DNA from 4 places in the Shewanella sp. 5S214 genome. Region 3 is predicted to be linked to each of the others. Evidence: predicted binding sites of a transcription regulator. Region 3 holds the regulator's gene; each other region holds the start of a gene.
What was found. Region 3 encodes sigma-54, which starts transcription at its own class of promoters, with help from an activator protein. Its sites were predicted from a motif close to GTTGGCACGNNNNTNGNNT; they were not measured.

Region 1 (4,203 bases), on a different contig from region 3:
AGATTTTTCATGGGCGCAGTGTAGCCATAGGCATTTTATTACACAAGTAGCCGCGCTATTTAAAAACATAAATTAGCATAAACATGTGCGATCAGTTTAGGTATAATGCGCAACTGACTTTATAAATGATCTATTACAGATAGCAATTGCGTAACGTGCTAGTTAAGAGTGGCTTGATGGCATATAGCCACTAGCTGATTTTATCACTAGTTACACAGCACAACAGAATACGCAGACAACGAGGCAAAAATGAGCGACGTTACCACAGCTGAATTTAACGAAGAAGGTAAGTATATTCGTAAAATCAGAAGTTTTGTTTTACGCGAGGGCCGTTTAACTAAAGGTCAATCTCAAGCAATTGAAGCATATTGGCCAACAATGGGGCTTGATTACACTCCACAAGCGTTGGAGTTAACTCAAGTGTTCGGTCGCGATGCTGATACCGTGTTAGAAATCGGTTTTGGTATGGGCGCATCATTAGTGCAAATGGCAAAAGCTGCCCCAGAGCAAAACTTTATTGGCATAGAAGTTCATAAGCCAGGTATTGGTACGTGTCTTGCGGATGCTGGTGCTGCTGAAGTCACTAACTTACGTGTATATCATCACGATGCAATGGAAGTGTTAGAGCACAGCATTGTTGATGGTTCACTTGAGCGCGTTCAATTATTTTTCCCAGATCCTTGGCATAAAAAGCGCCATCATAAGCGCCGTATTGTACAAGCTGAGTTTGTACAGCTTATCCGCCGTAAGCTTAAGATTGGTGGCGTGTTTCACATGGCAACCGATTGGGAAAATTACAGCGAGCATATGTTAGAGATAATGAATGCAGCAGAAGGTTATAAAAATCAATCAACAACTGGTACAGTTGTCGAACGTCCAGACCATCGTCCGCTAACAAAGTTTGAAGCAAGGGGCCACAGACTTGGTCACGGCGTATGGGATATCATGTTTGAGCGTATCGCTTAATCACAACTACACTTTCAGCAATCGGAGAATACACCATGGCGCAAAATCGTAGTCGTCGTTTACGTAAAAAATTACGAGTTGATGAGTTTCAAGAGCTAGGTTTTGAAATTAACTGGACCTTTGATGAGTCAGTTTCTGAGCAAGATATTGATAACTTAGTCGATCAGTTTCTTATTGAAGTTATTGAACCTCGTCAATTAGGTTTCCACGGTGGTGGACACAAGCAATGGGAAGGTATTATTGCTACCCAAGCTATTGGTAAATGTACTGATGAAGATACTGCAGCAGTCAAAACATTCTGGAAAGATAAGCCTGTTTCTAACCTTGAAGTCAGTGATTTATATGATATTTGGTGGGGTTAAGCTAAATTGCCAGAGCAATTATTACTTCAGCAAGCTGTCGATAAAGTAAAATCGCTTTTGGGTAAAGGCAAGGTGGCAGGATATATTCCTGCTCTTGCCTGTGTTGACCCTAATAAAATAGGTATTGCAGTCACCACCATTGATGGTCAAACAATTGGTGCCGGTGATTACCTCGAACCTTTTTCAATTCAAAGTATTTCTAAAGTTTTTAGCTTAACTCTGGCACTGAATTTATATACCGAAGATGAAATCTGGAGTCGGGTAGGCAAAGAACCCTCAGGACACTCGTTCAATTCCCTCGTGCAGGTTGAATTAGAGCGCGGTAAACCTCGCAACCCTTTTATTAATGCTGGTGCACTGGTAATAGCCGACTTGCTGCAAGCGCGTCTTGGGGCACCTAAGCATCGTATGTTGGAAGTGGTCCGCCAATTAAGCCAAAACCCAATACTCACTTACGATAAAGTCGTCGCGGACTCTGAGTTCCAGTTCAGCGCCCGCAATGCATCTATTGCTTATTTGATGAAGTCATTTGGTAATTTTGACGGTGACGTTAATACCGTGCTTAAAAGTTATTTTCATTATTGTGCATTAAGAATGAATTGCGCTGATTTGTCTCGGGCTATGTTCTATTTAGCTAATCGTGGTAAAACGCTCGATGGCGACAGTTTAGTATCGCCTGTGCAAACTCGGCAACTCAATGCATTACTGGCAACATCGGGACTATACGATGGTGCTGGTGAGTTTGCTTACCGCGTGGGTATGCCGGGTAAAAGTGGTGTGGGCGGCGGGATTATTGCGGTTATCCCTGGTGACATGTCAATTTGTGTCTGGTCACCTGAGCTTGATGTTAATGGCAACTCACTTGCCGGCACTGCGATGCTTGAGCACCTCAGTCAGCAACTCGGTCGATCTATTTTTTAGTTTGGTGCAGATAAATTAATTATTATTGAGATTCGTAAAATAGACTACTTTTTGGTTTATTTTACGAATACACTTCCGCTATTGTTTCTCTACTCGCCCATCTTTTTTGTTTCTAAGCTTTTAATTCAATATAAATCATAATCTTATATTTTTTGGCATAACTTATGCTTTATACCTTTCATATTCGACCTAATTATTGATATTCGTATACCAAAAGGATTTTTATCATGACTAAGCAAAAGTTGATTTGTGGTTTAGCGTTAACGAGTGTGTTATTCACTGCTGGGGCGTTAACACCTGCAATGGCAAAAATGTCATTGAATGATGAGAAGTGTAACGTAACCCTAAACTACGACGTAACGGTTGAGCCGACTACGCTACAAATTAGCGATAATGGAATCGAAAAGTATCGTGTTGAGTTAGGTCAGCTTTATGTTGAGGGTAAAAAAGTGACTCTTACTGACAAACAACAAAAATTACTCACCCAGTACTCAGAAGAACTTTCTCGCCAAGTGCCAGATGTGATAGACCTTGTTGGAGATGTTGTTTCTGTGGCTACTCAAGCGGTTAATATGGCGTTAACACCTATTTTTGGTGATGCAGCTAATGTTCATATCGATAAATTAATGGTCGGTATTCAAAAGCGTGTTGATACCATGGCATATCAACAAGGCGATAAATTTTATTTAGGCTCAACAGAAGCATCAATTGAGCAAGCTTTTAACAAAGAGTTTGAGCAAGAAATGGAACAAATGGTTACCAGTTCAATGGGATCATTAATGATGACACTGGGTAGCCAAATAATGTCTTCAGAAGGGGGGTCATTTGAAGAGAAAATGAATGCTTTTTCACAAAAGATGGACAACGTCGGTGCCGACATCGAAAAGCAACTTGAGTCGCAATCGCAAGGTCTTGAAGATCGTGCCGATAAAGTATGTGATAACTTTGCCACTTTATTAGTGCTTGAAAATCAAACCCGTCAGGCTATTCCTGAATTAGCTCCTTATACCTTAGCTAAGTTAGGTGAAGCAGCAAAGTAACCTATATCGATTTACCGTCAATATGTCTCCCCGACACCTGACCTTCCCCTGTGCTCTTATTAAGACACAGGGGCTTTTTTTTGCGCCTATTTTAACGATTATGCCGCTATAGCTGGTGTTGCTTTGTTCTGATAAAGAGATTGTCAATTATAAATATAGAACCATATAGGCTTTTTTTGCTATACTGGTGCCAATTATAACAAAGTTACACTCTACTTTAGATGTGGTTATATTTTAGAATCTTCAATTGTTGATGTTGATTGACAGTATTCATGTGTTTTGGTGCTTATTTAGCAGTAAAAACATAACAAGTGAATATTGATTTTGATGCTTGGCAAGGTTTAGTTACTAGAACAGATATCTGAAATTATTATTAATGTCGTAACCAGCTTAAGGCGACTTTCATGTTAGAACTGTTAGAACCTATCGCAATTTTTACTCACGTTGCACGAGCAGGAAGTTTTAGTGCTGCAGCCAGACGTCTTGGCATTTCTAAATCTAAAGTGAGCACTCAAGTTGCAGATCTTGAACATAAACTTGGTGTCCAGCTGATCCAGCGTACAACACGTAGTTTAAGTCTTACTGAAGCCGGTAATTTATTGTATCTTCAGGGTGAAGAATTACTTCGCGATGCAGAGCAGGCCGTATCGAGTGTGCACAACTTGAATGATGCAACTCGTGGAGTATTGAAGGTCGGGATCTCGCAATCATTTGGTACTATGCATATTATCCCCGCTTTACCAGAGTTTATGGCAAGACATCCTGATCTTGAGCTGCAAGTCAGTTTACTTGATCATAAAGTTGATGTTGTCAGCGAAGGCTTAGATTTATTGTTAACCATGTCTGAGCAATTGCCGCTAGGTATGGTGGCAAGACCGCTAATGAAGTGTCAATTTTTGTTAGTCGCATCACCG
Region 2 (4,203 bases), on a different contig from region 3:
TATAGCGACGATCATTTGTGATGACTCACCGGTAATTTGCTCAAACTGAAACGGAGATAAATTTTGCTCAACCAATGGCACTAACTCGCCTTTAGAGTTTTCACGCCAGCTAATCACTTGTTTCCATGGCCAGATTTTACCGAGCGTGCCTAACATCAACCCAGTTAAAAAGAGTAAAGTCGCATCGTGGAATTTACGCAACAATGCTGATAACACATGGCTAAAACTCAATAGTCCCGCAACAGCACCTAAAGCAAAACAGGCTAAATAAACAATATCAAACCCTTTTGCAGCAGCTAACACCGCAGGATACATCCCTAAGAGCAGTAAAATAAAACTGCCCGAAATGCCTGGTAATATCATGGCGCAAATAGCAATGGCACCACAGAAAAAGAAGTTAAGGTAACTCACCTGCATTTCAATAGGGTGCAACACTGTGATTGCCCACGCAAATACGACACCGACAATAAACATAACAACCCGAACAACAGTGAATTTATCCACTTGCTTGAGCATGTGAGCCACAGAAAACAAAATTAAGCCAAAAAAGAACGACCACACAGGAATAGGATGCGTCGCTAATAGCCAAGAAATTAATTTAGCTAAGGTAAAAATACTGGTTAAAATTCCGCCAAACACACACACTAAAAAAGGACCGTTAATGTGTAAAAAAGCACCTTTAATCCCTTTTTGCTTAATCACCCCCACTAACGAAAAATTAATTTTGCGAATACCATCCAACAGCGGGTCTAAAATACCGGTAATAAATGCAATTGTGCCGCCAGACACGCCAGGGACAACATCTGCCGCCCCCATAGCCATACCTTTAAAATAATTTAATATCAGTGAGTCAGTTTTCAAAATTCATCCTTAAAGTGTCTAATCAAGTAAATTATACCTGTGGCCAGTGTAATGAGCGATGGAAAATATTGATCATGACTTCACCGCAGGTTACAACAATGCTAACCTCATCCGACCAGACAACTTACTTACACAATAACCAGAGTCTTTCCAATGGCCCAAACTAAATCTAATAAAGTCATGTCACTATATCAAAAAGTGACCGCGTACCCTTTTGGTAAGCATATATTCTCTAAAATGGTAGCGCGTATGGCGCCCTATTTTGGCACAGTACATCCTTACATAAGCGATTTACGTGTAAACCGTTGTGAATGTTTAATCAAAAAGCGTAAAAAAGTCCAAAATCATATTGGCACTGTGCATGTTATTGCTATTTGTAATGGTTTAGAAATGGCTATGGGCACTATGGCTGAAGCATCGATTCCGGCGCATTTACGTTGGATACCAAAAGGAATGTCGGTCGATTACACCGCAAAAGCGGCGAGTGATATTTTATGTGTTGCAGAGGTAAAACCAGAGCAGTGGCAAGTGGGCGATATGTTAGTCGATGTTAAAGCCTATGATACCAATGGTGTGGTGGTCGTCCAAGGGCACATTAAACTGTGGATTTCACAGAAACCTCAAAAATAATTAACTAAAGGTTGTCTATATCTACAGTTTTTATTGAGTTTTTTATTCAATTGATTGAAAGGCATAATGTTAATAATGCTGTGCGCAAGCCAAAATAAATCATCATAATTGCTATGTTCTATGATGGCTGTAAAGTTCATAGTTAAGGTATATTAGACGAGATTAGTCAGTTTGAATGGCAGAACTTAGTCAAGCATCCTGTTGATTAATAGACAATTATATTTTCATCAGCTCAGAGATTGTTCGAGTCGGAGCTTTAAAAGGCGTCATATAACATGACGCCTTTTTCATTGGTTACACGCTAAGAGTGTGACTTGTCGAATTCCTTTTTAGCCTCATCTTTAGCCATACCATATTTCTCTTGCATCTTACCTTGGAATTTCTCAAGTTTTCCATCGATTTCCTGTAAATCATCGTCGGTTAATTTACCCCAACGCGCTTTTAGTGAACCAGATGCCTGCTTCCATTTACCTTTAATAATGTCGTTATTCATAGTTAAATACTCCTCCATGTGAGAAAAATTCTGGGTCGCCGCAGTAGACATATCCATCTTAAATAATGACATCTTGGACAAAACCCACAGCCGATGATGCGTATTGATGATGTGGCTCGGTATTAAATACACATCAGCGACAGCTATAATTTAGATATATCCCTAATCCGTAGTCCGGCTTTAGAGATTATAACCAAGCATTCAAATACCCCGCCGCAGGGCATTTACACAATGAACCAGTACTAGTTTTTCTGTAACTGTTGCAGAGTTTTCATTTCGTCGTGCATCGATTGCACATCCGCTCGAATATTGGTCAGTATAAGCAATGCCTGACCCTGTTGATTTTTATCGATCGCATCATCCAGCACTTCAAGCACCTTATCTTCAACTTCTTCAAGTTGCTTAATATAGGTGTAGTCTTCATCACTTGAGAACACTGCCACAAATTTGGTGTATATTTTGCGCGACTCTACCGCAAAAGAACTCCCATCTTCAATATCACCTTGCTCAGCAATGGCAAGTGGTTGTAATGCTTGAATCGCTGTGGCTTTTTTCGTGGCCATTTTGGTGAAAGTACTTTTGAGCGCTGGGTTACTGACCTTCTCAATTGCGTCTTGGTAAAACTCGACACCAGCTCTCATAACTTGGATGACATCTGTTACATTCTCTACACTTGTTTTTTGATTTAACATATTCACTCCTGTTTTGACTGTACTACTAACCATTGTTAGCTTACTTTCTTAGATGCAATAAACACCCCAACAATAAAATAAACTTATCAACCTGATTTTATTGAAAAATAAAATCAACCTTGATCTGCTTAATCTATAAAAGATGAATAATTTACAAGGAATATGAAGTTTTTACACACACGGTTGTGGTTTAATTTACTCCCCAATAGAGAACATAAACTTGTCTGATATCTACATGATTGACTCAAGTCATTTAACCAAGCCTTGTGGAGTATTAATGTTTATACCGGAGTGAATAACAGATTAAATAGCGAATTAAGTCGTCAATGTTTATGCAGGTTTGTGGCAGCGCAAAAAGCTCACCTACTTAACTCACTTCAACTCGAGTTAAGTGGTGGGATATGTAAGGAAAAAGACAATATTAGTGGGTACACTTATTACCGCTGGTTTCTTAAACTCTAAGGTACAAGCAAAAACATATAATCCAGAAGTAGATGGCTGCTAACTATGGTTATTTACGAGTAGACGGCGACGAAGAATGTGATGACGACAAAGATGCATATCAAGTATTTGCAGGTTATGGATTTAATCAATACATTGCAGTTGAAGATGGTTACATTGACTTTGGTAACTAGGGCAACGATTTAGCCAATACAGATACTAATGGCTATTCCCTAAATTTAAAATTAGGTTTGCCAGTGTCAGACAACATCAGTCTTTGTGTCCATGGTGGTCAATTGTGCCACAAGACTGATTATTCGGTTCTTGGCGCTCGCGACAGCACTGATGATGAAGGTTTATTTGCTAGTGTTGGTGGTAGTTATCATATCAACGAAAGCTGGACCGCTGAGGTCGACTACACACTATATGACAGTGACTTAAACCTTGATAGTGCAACCGATGATTGTGCAACCGATGACATTGATGATGCTAATTTCTCAACCGATTTAAAATAGGCCTCGGTCGGGTTTGAATATAAATTTTAATCGTAGTGATTCGGGATAAATAGCCCCCATGTTTTTATCCAAAGGTGATTATCAATGGCTTCAACACTAAAATGTGTTGGAGCCTTTTTTAGATAACGATTCAGCCCGTAATATACTTTACGGCCAGTAAGCACATATCTAAATAATCTCTTATACCGTTTTATACAACCATAAAATGAAACAAAGGCGCTGGCCTAACTAAGTGTATTGTAGGTAAGTATTACAGCGCTAATGTAACTATTACACCTTCATTATTAAACACGACTATATTAGCTGTGCCCTGTTGGGCTGTTAGGTAAGAAGAATTGATAGGATAATCGATTAATTTGCTTTAGGGCTAGCGCTGATGCAGTGCATCGGCAAGCTATCCCTATGGCTATGAAGAAAATTTACGTTAATAAAATATGAATTAAACAAACTAATTTAATGACTTACGCTACTTTATTCCCGCTACTTAGTTGGCATAAGGGTTATTTCACGTATATCACATCGCGGATTAGCAGAAATAGCATATATAACAGCATCTGCTATATCGCTAGGG
Region 3 (4,203 bases):
CTAAAACAGCAAGTTTTGTTGCAGCTCGAGCATGTAACCCCAATTTATTTGAAATGGTTACTTGGCGTTCAAGTTTGATCATTAGCGCGATCCTATGCTCAGTTAGCTGTCAGTATCAGTTAAATTTAATTCTCTGTGGCGAGCATTAACTGTATGTTTACTGCCATGTCTAAACCTTTTTGCTAATTGATCGGCTATATATACCGAGCGATGCTGGCCACCGGTGCAACCAATGGCGATAGTCAGATAGCTGCGGTTATTACGTTCTAAATGCGGCATCCAGGTTTCAAATAAGTTTTCAATTTGCCAGATAAACTTATTCACTAGAGGTTGCCGACCTAAAAACTCTTGTACCGGTTCGTCTAAACCTGTGAGTGGTCGTAGTGCTATTTCCCAGTGTGGATTAGGTAAAAAGCGCACATCAAACATAAAGTCAGCTTCTGTTGGCATACCGTGTTTAAAGCCAAAAGACTCAAAGTTAATCACTAACTCTTTATCGACACTACCTAACAATATTTGCCTGACTTGGTCGCTTAATTCGTAAATATTCAGGGCAGAGGTGTCAATATAATGATCAACAATTTTTGCGATAGGCTCAAGTAAACGGCCTTCTAATATGATCGCTTCTTGCAGTGAAATATGATTTTTAGATAACGGGTGTAATCGACGCGTTTCGCTATAGCGTTTGAGTAGCACTTTATCATTAGAATTCAAAAAGAAGCTAATAATTTCAGTGTCATGTTCAAGTAAGGCAAGTTGATCTTGAAGGACTTTACCTTGCTCGGCAATGTTGCGTACATCAACACTAATTGCCACTAGATCGTTATTACCTTTGAGCTGAGCCAGTAATATGCCAATCAGTGGTAAAGGCAAATTATCAACACAATAATACCCTAGATCTTCTAATACTCTTAGAGCAACAGATTTTCCTGAGCCTGAACGTCCCGATACTATGACAAGTTTCATGCAGTAATAACCCGATAAAGTTCTGTTGAGTCGTGAGTTTTACGAAGCTGTTTCAATATTTGCTTATCGCTTAATTTTTGAGCCACGCTTGATAGCGTGCTTAAATGCTGTTGGCACTGATCTGCAGGTACTAACAAAGCAAATAAAATATCCACGGGCTGTTTATCGATTGCATCAAAGGCAATGGCTTCTTCACATTTAATAAATATTGCGATCGGATGCTCTATGGTCGTTAATCTACCATGAGGTATCGCAATGCCATTTCCTATACCTGTGCTACCCATTTTCTCTCTCGCTAATAGGCTTTCAAAAACCTCTTGCGAAGATAGGGGTGGGTACTGGGCAGCGACTAAATTGCTGATGAGTTCCAGTACTTTTTTCTTACTGCCCGGTGTGGCACAGGTAGTGCATTCCGGCTGCAGAATGGTACAAAGTTCCATCGTTAGTGTTTTGTATACTTCTCTTTGTGTTTAATTACCTGACGGTCGAGTTTATCGATCAGGGCGTCTATTGCAGCATACATATCAGTGCTTTCTGACATGGCAAAAATCTCTGCACCATTAAGGTTGATTTTAGCTTCTGCTTTTTGTTGTAATTTTTCTACATTGAGCACAACGTGTACATTATTGATCTGATCGAAGTGTCGTTCAAGCTTTGAAAATTTACCTTGAACGTATTCACGTAAAGATTCGGTAATGTCGATATTTCTACCTGTCATATTGATAAGCATAAAAATCCTCCGTTGCCTTGTAGGTTATAAACTCTTACGTTGGTTTGAGGGTGGAATGAGCATCGCTTCGCGGTATTTTGCAATCGTACGACGCGCAACGTTGATCCCCTGATCTGCCAGCAGTTGGGCCATTTTGCTGTCACTTAATGGCTTTTGCTGGTTTTCTGCCGCAACCAGTTTTTTGATAAAAGCACGAATAGCGGTAGATGAGCATTCTCCGCCATCGTCGGTGCTGACATGACTAGAGAAAAAGTACTTTAATTCAAATAGCCCACGTGGTGTGTGCATATATTTTTGAGTGGTAACCCGTGAAATAGTCGATTCATGCATTTCTACTGCTTCAGCAATATCATTGAGTACCATAGGTTTCATGGCTTCTTCACCATATTCAAAGAAACCTTGCTGAAATTGCACAATACAATTGGCGACTTTCAATAAGGTCTCATTGCGGCTTTCGATACTCTTGATGAACCATTTAGCTTCTTGTAAATGACCGCGAATAAATTGGCTATCGGCAGAGTTTTTACTGCTTCTAGCCATGGCTGCATATTGTTGATTAACGCCAATTTTAGGCATATTGTCCGGGTTTAACTCTACAACCCAACGGCCATTCTTCTTTAGTACGGTTACATCAGGAATAACATATTCGTCATCAATAGCGGTGACTAACAAGCCCGGGCGAGGGTTAAGTGACTGGATTAAGGTGATTGCGTCACGCAACTCGTTTTCTTTGAGCTTGGTTTTGCGCATCAATAATCTAAAATCGCGCCCAGCAATTAAATCTAAATAGTCTTTAATGAGCAGACGGGCATTGTCTATATGTGGGGTTGTGTCGGCATATTGGGCTAATTGAATGAATAAACATTCGCTTAAATCTCGTGCGGCAACACCAACGGGATCAAAGTGTTGAATACGTTTTAATACCGCTTCAACTTCATCTAGTTCAACACTTTCATCACCCATGGCTTCGAGAATATCTTCAGTGCTTTGGGTTAAATAGCCGCGTTCATCAATGGCATCAATGATCGCGGTAGCAATTGCTCGATCTGTGTCAGAAAATGGCGTGAGATTTTTTTGCCACTCTAAATGCTCATATAAGCCTTCAGTCGTTTCACCTTGGAATGGCATATCATCATCGCGCATGCTAGCACTGCCTGAACCTGACATTGGTGAGGCGGTGTACACTTCATCCCATGTGGTATCCATAGCTAAATCGTCCATGGTTTCTTTGGTCATGGATTCTGCTGTGTCGACTGTTGAGGTGTCTTTTTCTATATTGACCACGCTGTTGTCACTAAAGTCGGTGTCAGATTGGTCGCGACTTTCTTTTACTGAGTCTTTTGCTTGAGAAAACTCATCTTCTATTTCAAGCAATGGGTTTGAGTCCAATGCTTGTTGGATTTCTTGCTGTAGCTCCAATGACGATAATTGCAGTAAGCGGATCGCTTGCTGCAATTGAGGGGTCATGGTTAAGTGTTGACCCATTTTGAGTTGGAGTGACGCTTTCATTTACCGCTTATCCCTAGATGATTTCCATAAAAATGACAATCTCGAAAACTGTAATCGATTGTCACATACATCAATGACATTTAACGCTATTTAGATATCGTTCAATGAAATGAGTTAGATAGACTAAAAGGCCAGTAAAGTAACTATAGCTTGAATTGTTCACCTAAGTACACAGCCCGAACTTGTTGATTACTCAATATCTCATCAGGTGTGCCTTCGGCAATTAAATTGCCCTGGCTGACAATATAAGCGCGCTCACAGACGTCTAAGGTTTCACGTACGTTATGATCGGTAATTAATACCCCTAAGCCGCGGTTTTTAAGCTGTTGAATGATTTTTTTTATGTCGATGACAGAAATAGGGTCAACCCCCGCAAAAGGCTCATCGAGCAAAATAAATTTAGGATTAGCGGCCAGCGCGCGCGCTATCTCTACTCGACGACGTTCCCCACCAGACAACGACATGCCTTGGCTGTCGCGAATATGGGTGATATGGAATTCTTCTAATAAATGCTCTACTTGCTCAATCCGTTGGTCGGTAGTGAGTTCTTTACGAGTCTGCAATACGGCCATAATATTGTCGTATACGGTCAGTTTGCGAAAAATACTGGCTTCTTGCGGCAAGTAACCAATCCCTTTGCGAGCTCTAAGATGCATTGGGTCGGCGGTTAAATCGTCATCATCAATTAAGATCCGACCTTTATCGCTTTGCACTAAGCCGACAACCATATAAAACGTGGTTGTTTTACCTGCACCATTGGGGCCTAAAAGACCGACAATTTGGCCTGTTTTAACGGTTAAACTCACATCTTTAACAACCTGACGAGTTTTATAGCTTTTAGCTAAATTTTCAGCCGTTAGGGTTATTTGGGTCATGGTTTGATCTGCTTTTTAACAGGAATTTCAGGGAGCTTTTGCTTTGGTGCAGTCTCGTCTTGGAAATTCTCAGGTTGAATAATAGTAATAACGCGATCTTTCCCTGTACCAGTACTTTCAGCA
Region 4 (4,203 bases), on a different contig from region 3:
CAATGAAAAAATAACCATCTAGTCAGCACTATTTTAGTGCAATTTATCATGGCGTATAGCAATGTCTTAAGGGTGGTTTTTTTAAGTTACTAAAAATATTCAATTATTTTCTTGGCATTAAAACTGCTTTACCTAAAGTAGTAATAATTAAAAGGAAAATTTATGGCAGCGATGAGCTATTTAAGTGTGATTGAGCGTTATCATGAATATGAGCATTTAGTGCACGAGCTACTAGAGTCTATTTTGATTGGTGTGGGCGATATTAATTTATTCGAGCAACCTATATCGGCTAAAATTTTTGAAGATATGGCGATAAGCTATCCCTTCGTGGAACTGATTTATTTATTGAATGCTCAGGGCATACAGATTTGCCCCAATATCAGCGTCATTAACCAGCAGGTTAAATTAATGAATTGCGGTGACCGTGCAGATCGAAGTCAGCGGCCTTACTTTACCCAATTGACTGCGGTTGATACTGTGCATATTACTCGACCTTATTTGTCTAATTCTGGTGGTGGCTTGTGTTTGTCTGCATCACAAATGATTAAATCTGCGTCTGGGCAAGTGGTAATTGTGGTTATTGATGTCAACTTAACGCGCTTAATTGAGTTTATGATGGGTGACAGTGCTAGACGCAAAATGTCGCCTTTTTTTAAAAGTATTTATGCTGCAATTGTACTGGGCCTTTTTGTGTTAGTGAGCGTGCTAATGTGGACTGTAGTTCGTGACATTTATACCCTTTTTAGCCAAATTTCTGCTACCCATGATCCATTGCAACCCTTCGGCATTATTATTTTTCTTACCTTGGCATTAGCCATTTTTGATTTGGGTAAAACTATTTTGGAAGAAGAAGTATTGATGCATAAAGATATTTTTCGTCACAGTTCAACTCGACGAACGATTACGCGGTTTATTTCGACCATTTTGATTGCGATTTCAATAGAAGCCTTGTTGACTATGTTTAAAGCGTCGCTAGGGGAAAAGCAATATATTGAGCCAGCAATTTTAATGATGTTAGCCGTAGTGGGCTTGTTGGTAGGGCTGGGAATCTATGTCTATCTAGGGGCCAAAGCCGAGCTGCTGCTCACCCAAACCCAAGCGGGTAAGCATATGCGGCGCGAACAAATTAAAAGCGTATAGCATATTGATCAGCGCCTAACATCCGCTGAGATAAAGATGATAATACAGACAGGGATAAACGATATAAGCGTTTATCCCTATTTTTTAGAAAAAGTCATCGTCACCAATTGCTTTGCGTAATTGGGCTTGTTCGAGAAAATCTTCTAATCTTCGTTTCACTTGGCGTTTATGCTGTAAACTTTCGGCAGACTTAACGTTTCTAGGCGTCGTCATCGCATCTATTTCTGTGTCATCAGGCACTATTTCACTAATATTAGCCATCACAAAACCCTCATGTAAAATAAAAGCGTGGTATTAATTCAATGAGCATTTTCTAACTAAAAAAACGTTAATAGGGAAGTAAAATATTTTTCCTTAATTGGACAGCTATTTTTACCCTTCGTTTTGAGCTTAGCAGTAAATGTATTTCTTGCTAGTAAAACATAAAGCCAAGTGCGAAGAGTGTGTGCTTAAACAAGTATTATCTATGCCATGATGTCGCCAGATAATACTGCTTCTATCTGCTACAGATAGAAAAACGCCACCTGTTAATGAGGTGGCGTTGATATACTCATAAAGCGAGCCAGTAATGGTGTTACTCGTTATAGTGTAAACCCGTAAGAGTAGCCTAAAACAACTTTTGCATCATTGTCTGGTAAGTCAGTATCAGAAGCCATGAAGGATACGGTACCTATGTCTGTTTCAGCACTTAATGTGACGTTGTAGTCTGCATAAGTGTCACCGAACAAATCTTCAACTACATCGCCTTGTGAATAACCATAGTGGAATGCGACGCTGAGCTTTTCTGTTAACGGGAAGCTGGCATTGGCCTGGATATAGCTCCAATCTGTTTCGTCACTGGCACCAGAAACACCTGAATCAGCATTAATTACTTTAGAATAGCCAACATCTAGCCATTTCCATCCAAGAGTGAGCGCGACTTCACCAAAATCAATACTGCCACCAGCATCTGGGTAAGCATAATAAAGGTAGCTAATGTCGTAAGTTAAGTCTTCAGTAAAGTTACCACCATAACCGCCGTACAAATCTAACTCGTAACTGGTTTCATCACCGAAATCGACATTAGATACCCAAGTGCCAGCATAAAAACCAGAGTCATGGGCATAATCAATGCCACCTTGAACCGCAGCCGCATCATTAGTTTGTGTGGTGCCACGCCATAAATAGTTTGATGTTGCGCCAATATTACCCGTAACTTCAGCAAGGGCAGAGCCACTCAGTAATAAGCCTGTTGATAATGCAATTGCTTGATATAGTGATTTTTTCATCTTCATCCCTTAACGTTTTATTATCAATGAGGCATTTATGTGTAACTAAATGAACTCAATGTTGGTTTGTCTGAAGATTAATTAGCGAATCGCATGCCAACTCTATTTTCCTATTAAAGTCAGTTGCTTATGTATTCATGGATCATTTTGTTGCATATTTGTTGCAACTTAATGATGCAAGCTCGCCCCTTTTTTGTGCAACAGTGCTCAGCATCCTAATATTCGTTGATGTTGAATTAAGAGATAATACTGTTTGCAGAGGATAAATATAAAAAGCAGGCAATAAAAAACCTCCATAAAGGAGGTTTCTAGCAAAAAAAGAGTAAACGAATAATTAATTAACGCTATCTTTTAGTGTTTTTCCAGCTTTAAACTTAGGCACTGTAGCTGCTGCGATTTGAATTTCTTTGCCAGTTTGTGGATTACGACCAGTACGCGCGGCACGTTGAGTGGTTTCAAAAGAACCAAAGCCAACAATAGAAATTTTATCACCATTTTTCATGGCTTCAGTTACCGCTTGTTCGAAAGACTTTAGAGCGCGGCCAGCTTCAGCTTTTGTTAGTTCCGCATTTTCAGCGATTTTTGCAATTAATTCACTTTTGTTCATATTGATATTCTCTGCTTTCCATAGAAGTGTTTTTTTAAAACATGATTAACATGCCACAAGCGATGCTGGTTTAAAAGCACTTTATCCCATAAATTCAGTATCTGTAATGGTTTTAAAGCAAAATTAGCACAAATAATGTCTTTATTTGCCTTGTTGTTACTCTTCTAAGAGCTGATAAAGAATTTTCTTAACTAACTGCGGCTCGAAAGGCTTGTCACAAAGCGCATTGACGCCAGCACTAAATACATTACTCAGATGAGTATCGTTGGCTTCTGACGATACCATTAGGATTGGAATATGAGATTGTTGACTGTGGTTACGGATGTACTGAGTCAGTGCAAGTCCGTCTACCGAGGGCATATTGTAATCAGTGATCACTAAATCATACATATTGTCTTTCATTAGGCTAATCGCTTGTTCACCATCAACAGCCTCAGTAATTAGCTGTATGCCTAAATTGCCTATGGTGCGCTTAATAACATTTCGTGCCATTCGGCTATCATCAACCACCAATACTCTAATGCTGTGAACATCAAAGTGGGTTAAATCGAGCTCGTCATTGCTGAGTAAATCAATGGTTGAGTTAAGTGCCGTAGCTAAGTGTTCGGCATTAAATGGTTTTGGTAAGATAGCCACTACGCCTGATTGTCTAAAAATTTCTAGCTGTTCACGACGACACTCACTGGAAACCAGCATAAATTGAATATCACTCAATGCTGGAGTCATTTTGATGTACTGCAATAGCTCAGTGGCTTCGCCATCGATAAAATGCAGTGCGCTGGCAATTAAGTCTGGTTTATGGCGATGGATTATCTCTTTAGCTTCAGCAATGGTTGCGGCAGTTTGGATGCTGCTGACACCTTCTTGCTGAAGGCGAGTAATAATGATCTTACGTTGAGTCTCTGAAGGCTCAAGTAATAGGATGGATAATTCACTTGGAGATAAGCTAGTCATAATTCACGTTCCACAGATATTTATTATTAGTATTATTTTAATGTTGCATGTGTGAATAAATTGTACACTAAAAAAATGCTAGAGATGATAGTTAAGCTAGGCCTATAGCACTTGGTGTTTATTTTTGAGCAAGATAGTCTCTGGTCGCGTTCGACAGACCAACCCACCATTGAAACACCACCACACTTAACAGTAATAACCATAGCGGAATTAATGGAATATTATAGCCTCGAA

Region 1: the regulator sigma-54 is predicted to act here: its motif matches at 2,401-2,419, upstream of ACED29_RS09290 (YggN family protein).
Region 2: the regulator sigma-54 is predicted to act here: its motif matches at 2,729-2,747, upstream of ACED29_RS10320 (PA2169 family four-helix-bundle protein).
Region 4: the regulator sigma-54 is predicted to act here: its motif matches at 2,491-2,509, upstream of ACED29_RS04290 (TorF family putative porin).

Annotation. Positions count from the first base shown of each region.
Region 1 is NZ_JBGOOV010000011.1:24,065-28,267, forward strand. It holds gene mutY (A/G-specific adenine glycosylase) at 1-11, opposite strand, end outside; gene trmB (tRNA (guanosine(46)-N7)-methyltransferase TrmB) at 250-966, shown strand; gene ACED29_RS09280 (YggL family protein) at 1,002-1,328, shown strand; gene glsB (glutaminase B) at 1,335-2,249, shown strand; gene ACED29_RS09290 (YggN family protein) at 2,477-3,289, shown strand; gene ACED29_RS09295 (LysR family transcriptional regulator) at 3,694-4,203, shown strand, end outside.
Region 2 is NZ_JBGOOV010000012.1:105,646-109,848, reverse strand. It holds gene ACED29_RS10335 (DUF368 domain-containing protein) at 1-822, opposite strand, end outside; gene ACED29_RS10330 (hotdog fold domain-containing protein) at 1,015-1,491, shown strand; gene ACED29_RS10325 (CsbD family protein) at 1,793-1,984, opposite strand; gene ACED29_RS10320 (PA2169 family four-helix-bundle protein) at 2,227-2,676, opposite strand; partial or broken gene ACED29_RS10315 (outer membrane beta-barrel protein) at 3,171-3,632, shown strand; gene ACED29_RS10310 (SDR family oxidoreductase) at 4,113-4,203, opposite strand, start outside.
Region 3 is NZ_JBGOOV010000016.1:48,780-52,982, forward strand. It holds gene ACED29_RS12070 (HPr family phosphocarrier protein) at 1-82, opposite strand, end outside; gene rapZ (RNase adapter RapZ) at 103-966, opposite strand; gene ptsN (PTS IIA-like nitrogen regulatory protein PtsN) at 963-1,406, opposite strand; gene hpf (ribosome hibernation promoting factor) at 1,409-1,696, opposite strand; gene ACED29_RS12090 (RNA polymerase factor sigma-54) at 1,721-3,205, opposite strand; gene lptB (LPS export ABC transporter ATP-binding protein) at 3,349-4,080, opposite strand; gene lptA (lipopolysaccharide transport periplasmic protein LptA) at 4,077-4,203, opposite strand, start outside.
Region 4 is NZ_JBGOOV010000004.1:200,280-204,482, forward strand. It holds gene ACED29_RS04280 (PDC sensor domain-containing protein) at 163-1,140, shown strand; gene ACED29_RS04285 (PA3496 family putative envelope integrity protein) at 1,225-1,401, opposite strand; gene ACED29_RS04290 (TorF family putative porin) at 1,722-2,408, opposite strand; gene ACED29_RS04295 (HU family DNA-binding protein) at 2,743-3,015, opposite strand; gene ACED29_RS04300 (response regulator) at 3,172-3,969, opposite strand; gene ACED29_RS04305 (hypothetical protein) at 4,088-4,203, opposite strand, start outside.